One region of the Pseudoalteromonas sp. MMG006 genome, then DNA from elsewhere that is predicted to be linked to it. Evidence: predicted binding sites of a transcription regulator. Region 1 holds the regulator's gene; the other holds the start of a gene.

Region 1 (3,434 bases):
TTGTGAAGTAATATCATCGAGTGATGCGGGGTAGTCTGCTTGTGTAAATGGGTTTGTCAGTGTGCGCTTAGCAAGGTGCTTGCCGTGCACATAGTCAAGTGGAATAGCGCTCATAACTAAGCCACCTAAAAGCCAAGCTAAAATTTGTAAGGCAAGTAAATAGCCTAGCCACTTATGTAATTTGCGTGCACGCTTAAATATTTTTTTGCTCATATTTATCTTCTTATTATTTTTAGCGTTAGTTTATTATAGCTTCCCATGCTTTTGCTGCGGCATTTTGTCGCAGTTTTTCATAAGTTTATAAATATGAGGCTTTAATGGCATCAATAGATTTTAGTTAATTTTAGCTTTCACGCAGTGCATTTATTAATTCTTGTTTACTCATTTTAGAGCGCCCGCTAATACCCACTTCTTTTGCTTTATCGTATAACTGCTTTTTTGTGCGTTGCTCATACTGAGAGGCTTTGCCGCCTTTAATAGCTGTTTTGTGGGTATTACTATTGGCAATACGTGCTGCTTTTTGTTTACTCATGCCTTCATCGCGAAGTGCATCGTACTGATCGTCATTTTTAATTTGTGGACCATGATCTACCATTTTAATGCTCCTTAAAAATCGTTATTTACACAGTGTGTGTATTAATTTCATTGTTTAATTGTAAAACTAAGCGATTAAGCCTGCTTAGTTAAAACGAGCAAGTTAGGTACCAAAAGCGTTTAAAAGTGTATTTATGAAGATAAAGCAAGGATTACTGCTTTGTTAATTTGGTATAAAAGTAAAACTGCGTTAAAGTTTGCGATGAAACTATAAGAGGGTAAAAAGCAGACAATGTCGGAAATTCAATTTTTAAATGTAGATCTAGAGCTTGAGTCTAAGCATGATATTAGCGCCTTAGTGGCAGACTTAAAGAAAAACGCGACGGTTTTGCATTATGATAAAGACGAATATCGTCAACTTGCGCGTATTGAAGCCTCAGGTGAAATATCAACACCAGATAAAGCGATTAACCATTTGTGCGAGCTTATTGAGTCGTGTTCACGTAATGCGCTTAAACAATGGCTCAGCTGCTCGCGAAGAACGTTTGATATTGGCTTTGAATCGGGCACGTCGCCTAAATGCTTTAACCAAGCCTTACATGCAGACACACTGCTACGTATATCTGCGATTGGTGCAGGTATGGAAATTACTATTTATCCTATAGAAAAATAATAATAAGTAATTATCTGCGCTCTACAACTGCTGCGGTCATTTTTGATACGCAGCACAGCTCATTGCGGCTATTTGTTATTTTTATTTCCCACACAGAACTACGTTTACCTATATGAAAAGCCCTAGCGGTTGCAGTTAAAGTACCATTGCGAGATGCTTTTAAATGGCTCGCGCTAATTTCCTGCCCTACACAATAAAACTTTGTAAAATCGACAACAAAATTAGCAGCATAGCTTGCTACTGTTTCAGCAAGTACTACATTTGCACCACCGTGAACCATCCCCATAGGATTATGATGCTCAGGAATTGCTGGCATAGTAGCAACTAGGTAATCGTCACCAATTTCTGTGACTTCAATACCCATGGTTTTCATTAATGTGCCTTGGCCGTTAATGCCTTCCTCTAACTGTTTGCAAAGCTCTAAAGTGATGGGTTGGTGCCAAATACTCATAATTACTCCTTTGAATTAAGACCAAGTTTATTGCACTTTATAAATGTGAATTTTATAAATACCTAAAATGTACACATATGCTTTTAGTTTAGCTATTTCAAAGCAGAATTTAAATTTGCGATTTTTATTTAACTGTATATACTCACAGTTAAATGTACTGTATGGAAAACCAGTTGTATGCGACCATTAACGAAACGCCAAGCTCAAATACTAGAACTCATTAAAGTTTTTATTAAAGACACTGGTATGCCTCCTACACGTGCCGAAATAGCGCAAACATTAGGTTTTAAAAGTGCTAATGCAGCAGAAGAGCACTTAAAAGCGCTTGCCAAAAAAGGTGTAATTAAGATGAAGCCAGGCGCAAGCCGTGGCATTCAATTAATTGAAGAAGAAGAGCCAGAGCAATTAGGCTTACCTCTTATAGGGCGTGTTGCTGCAGGCTCACCTATTTTGGCGCAAGAACATGTTGAGAGCCATTGCAAAATAGATCCTTTAATGTTTAAACCTGCCGCCGATTTTTTACTTCGTGTAAATGGCATGAGTATGAAAGATATTGGTATTATGGATGGCGATTTACTGGCTGTACATCGCACTCAAACAGCTGAAAATGGACAGGTTGTGGTTGCACGAGTAGATGAAGATGTAACCGTAAAACGCCTAGAAAAAGCAGGCCGTAAAGTATTGTTACACGCCGAAAACGAAGAGTTTACGCCAATAGAAGTAGACCTTGAAAATGAGTCTTTTAATATTGAAGGCTTAGCAGTAGGCGTAATTAGAAACGCCGATTGGATGTAATTTCTAGCCTATATTAGATAGTAAATTTATAAATGCGCACTTTTTAGTGTGCATTTTTGTTTTAAAAACCCACCTTTTAGCAATACTAAAACAGCTATATAGGTATTTAAGCTGTAAACTTTTTTGCACTCGCAGTTAACTCTTCTTTCATGTGATACACCCCCTATTTTTACTCGTTTTTTGATTATTAAATTGTATTTATGTTGGTCTAATTAAGGTAAATTCAAAATATGAGTAGGTTGTTTTTTATACTAAAGCTTGCTTGTTGTATGTTTTTTAGCTAATCATTAATGTGCTGAACCAACAATAACTCACAACTTTTAGTTTTGAGCACACACACAATACATACCCTTTGTTGGTGCAGCTCTACCAATTAATTACACAAATAAGATTGGTTAAATAATAAAAATAACGAATAGGCGTTTAAGCCGTATGCCTCTTCGCTTTGCACTCGCAATAGCATCAAAGGAGCCGTCACATGGGTAAACTGACCTCTACCGTGTGGCTTGTATTGATTGTTTTTTCGCAGCATGTAATGGCAAATAGCCAATACAATATGCGCAAAGGCGTAACCGATATAAGCAATAATGTATATCAGCTACACATGACCATATTTTTAATATGTTGTGTGATTGGGGTGATAGTGTTCGCCATTATGTTTTGGGCACTTATTCATCATCGTAAATCTAAAGGGGCGGTACCTGCCCAATTTCATGAAAGCACTAAAGTAGAAATACTTTGGACTGCCATTCCATTTGTTATCTTAATTGCCATGGCAATCCCTGCCACTAAAACACTTATTGCAATGGAAGATGCCAGCAAAGCTGATTTAACCATTAAAATTACGGGTTCGCAGTGGAAGTGGCATTACGAATATATGGGGGAGGACGTCGCGTTTTATTCTATTTTATCTACCCCTCAAGATGAAATAGCCAACCTTGCAGATAAAAACCCAAATTACTTGCTTGAAGTTGATAAGCC
Region 2 (3,434 bases), on a different contig from region 1:
GACGTTTTTGATTAGTGTAATAGTACAGATAAAAAAAGCGTAATGCATCTGCACTATTTTAATAAATTTGGTTTTACTTTGATCCGCTAAATTCAGACCACGACTCAATTAAATCAATAAAATCTTCAAAGCCACAGCCACTGCTTAAGCCGTTTTCTTCAAGCATTAAATCATCATCTTGGTAGGCAACTAGATCTTCACTATCTTGATGCAAGGCATGCGCTTCGAATAAGGCTTCGTCTTTAGAGAGTATTAAATCGATCTCTTGGCCTTTTAAGGTAACTGGCTCGTAGCTTGTTTTTACCGAAGTAATAAGTGCTTGCACCATAGCCACTTTTTCTTTGCCAATCTCTTCATTTAGCCAACGGCCAATTATTGCGTGTTCGCTGCTTATTTTGATGCGTAGGCCACTAATAGGGTCACGTATAAATTGATATTCCATAACTGTTACTTTTTAAATGCTAATAACGCGATTATACCCGTAAATTAGCTTAAACGCCGACTCTAAAAAGCAAAATAGCGCCATTCGGGCGTGTTGAACTTTGCAGATTGAAATTTGTTCAATCTAGGGGGATTAAATCGCGGCGTAAGGTTTGTAACCTAGTGGGCTAAGTAAAAACCGAGCAACAAAGAGTTTATCGTCCCTAGAAAGAACCCAAATGGCAGCGCATGTTTGGCATTTATGCTGCGTTATCGCCTATTTATGGGGAATAACCACACTGCATAGGCTCTGCCTTGCCTAAAAACCAAACATACTGCTGCAAATTCAACCATCAAAGAGCAACACGCCCTAAGCGCTATTTTTATAAAACGTTAAATACCTAACTTCGTGAGCGGTATCGTGCTGCGTCTATAATCGACCATAAGTAAATAATTGGCACAAGTACAAAGCCTACTAATACATATATAAGCGCGTAACTAATTATAATTGCGAGCGCAAAAAATATAGCGGCTAAAATACGCCCTTGCACAAGTTGCCCTAAACCAGGAAAAAATATATTACACAATGCTGCAATTACATTACCGCCAGAACCTTGATCAGCCATACTCACCTCTGTAGTTAATTAATTTTAAATTTTAGTTATTTACTTACTATCACACTTTATGCCAATTTATTAAAGCTTAAAAATCAATTGGTTAAATTATCATTAAATAAAAGCTTTAGTATTTTTTACTAAATATAGGTCAATTTGATTATTTTTATTATTAAATTTTGTCATTTATACACGCTAGAAAACTAGCCAGCTAATTGGTTTTAGACACTATTTTTATAATAGCTGTTCATAAAAACAGTATTTTATTTAGCCTAACAAAAACACCTGTTATACTGCCTTCATTATTGATTGAAAAGGCGTAACGATGGACGTTTCTGAATTACTCGATGGCTTAAATGACAAACAACGCGATGCCGTTGCAGCCCCACTACAAAACATGCTGGTATTAGCAGGTGCTGGGTCTGGTAAAACACGAGTGCTGGTTCATCGTATTGCGTGGTTAATGCAGGTTGAGCAAGCCTCTGCTTATAGTATTTTTGCAGTTACTTTTACCAATAAAGCCGCTAAAGAAATGCGTTCTCGAGTAGAAGAAACCTTAAAAGCACCTGTCGGTGGTATGTGGATTGGTACTTTCCATGGCTTATCGCACCGTATTTTGCGCGCTCACCACCGAGAAGCAAACCTACCAGAGGCCTTTCAAATATTAGACTCTGACGATCAGCTAAGAATGATCAAGCGCTTATTAAAATCAATGAATATTGATGATAAAAAATGGCCAGCTAAACAATTTGGCTGGTACATAAGCGCTAAAAAAGACGAAGCACTTCGCCCTAAAGATATTCAAGCTTACGATATAAATGAGCAAATGATGCTGCGTGTATATGCCGCGTATCAAGAAGCGTGTGACCGCGCTGGTTTAGTCGACTTTGCTGAAATACTGCTACGTAGCTATGAAGTGCTTAAAAATAACCCTACACTACTTCGCCATTACCAACAGCGCTTTGCGCACATGCTGGTAGACGAGTTCCAAGATACCAATACCATTCAGTACGCATGGTTAAAGCTACTCGCAGGCGATACACAAAGCATTATGATTGTGGGCGATGACGACCAAAGTATTTATGGCTGGCGCGGCGCTAAAATAGAAAATATAAAACGTTTTTTAACTGACTTTGACGCCGAGACTATTCGCCTTGAGCAAAACTACCGCTCAACCGCAACCATTCTAAAAGCATCTAATGCGCTTATAAAAAATAACTCAGAACGTATGGGTAAAAGCTTATGGACCGATGGTAACGAAGGCGAGCCTATATCGATTTATGCCGCGTTTAACGAATTAGACGAAGCCCGCTTTGTAAGCAGCAAATTACGTAGCTGGTTAAATGCAGGTAATGCATTGCAAGACGCCGCTATTTTATACCGAAGCAACGCGCAATCTCGTGTACTCGAGGAAGCCATGCTACAAGAAGGCTTAAAGTACCGTATTTACGGTGGAATGCGATTCTTCGAGCGCCAAGAAATTAAAGATGCACTATCGTACTTACGATTGGTAGGAAACCGCCAAGATGACGCCGCATTTGAGCGCGTCATTAACACCCCTGCGCGCGGTATTGGTGATAAAACATTAAGTCATATACGTGATTGTGCTCGGGCTGAATCACTCCCGCTTTGGTATGCAGCTAAAGCTATTGTTGAACAACAGCACTTATCTGGCCGCGCGGCAGGTGCAGTATCTAAATTTGTAGAGCTGGTAGAGCACATAGAAGACAAAATTAGTGACCTTACTCTGCATGAGCAAGCTAAATACGCGATTCAAACCTCTGGCCTTATGGCTATGTACCAAGCTGAAAAAGGCGAAAAAGGCCGTGCCCGCGTAGAGAACTTAGAAGAACTTATAAGTGCCTGCGACCAGTACGAACTCCCTGAAGAAGAAGAGTTTAGTTCGCCACTTCAAGGGTTTTTAGCTTATACGTCGCTTGAATCTGGTGAAGGCCAAGCTGATGAGCATGAAGACGCAGTACAAATGATGACCCTTCACTCAGCTAAAGGTTTAGAGTTTCCGCTTGTGTTTATGGTGGGCGTTGAAGAAGGCATGTTCCCTTCACAGCAAAGTAATGAAGAAACAGGTCGCTTAGAAGAAGAGCGACGTCTTTGTTATGTTGGTATGACGCGTGCAATGGAAAAACTATACATAAGCCACGCCGAAAGTCGCCGTTTATACGGGCAAGAAAAATACCACAGTCCTTCACGCTTTTTACGTGAAATACCAGAAGACTGCGTAGAAGAAATTCGTATTAAAACACAAGTGTCGCGCCCGCCAGCTGCGGGGCGTTTTAGTGCCTCAGTAAGCCATGCTGTATTTGAAGAAAGCGGGTTTAACTTAGGTCAGCGCGTACTACACGCTAAGTTTGGTATAGGGACTGTGCTTAATTACGAAGG

What was found. The regulator LexA, encoded in region 1, represses DNA repair genes until DNA is damaged. The targets are predictions, from matches to a motif close to TACTGTATNNNNATACAGTA.
Region 2: the regulator LexA is predicted to act here: its motif matches at 1,276-1,295, upstream of uvrD (DNA helicase II).

Annotation. Positions count from the first base shown of each region.
Region 1 covers NZ_JAGJEJ010000014.1:73,610-77,043, reverse strand. The annotation lists gene J8L73_RS13670 (hypothetical protein) at 1-213, opposite strand, end outside; gene J8L73_RS13665 (Rho termination factor N-terminal domain-containing protein) at 344-595, opposite strand; gene J8L73_RS13660 (hypothetical protein) at 827-1,207, shown strand; gene J8L73_RS13655 (PaaI family thioesterase) at 1,218-1,658, opposite strand; gene lexA (transcriptional repressor LexA) at 1,836-2,453, shown strand; gene coxB (cytochrome c oxidase subunit II) at 2,932-3,434, shown strand, end outside.
Region 2 covers NZ_JAGJEJ010000028.1:26,176-29,609, forward strand. The annotation lists gene J8L73_RS17975 (YacL family protein) at 74-442, opposite strand; gene J8L73_RS17980 (hypothetical protein) at 822-1,046, opposite strand; gene uvrD (DNA helicase II) at 1,360-3,434, shown strand, end outside.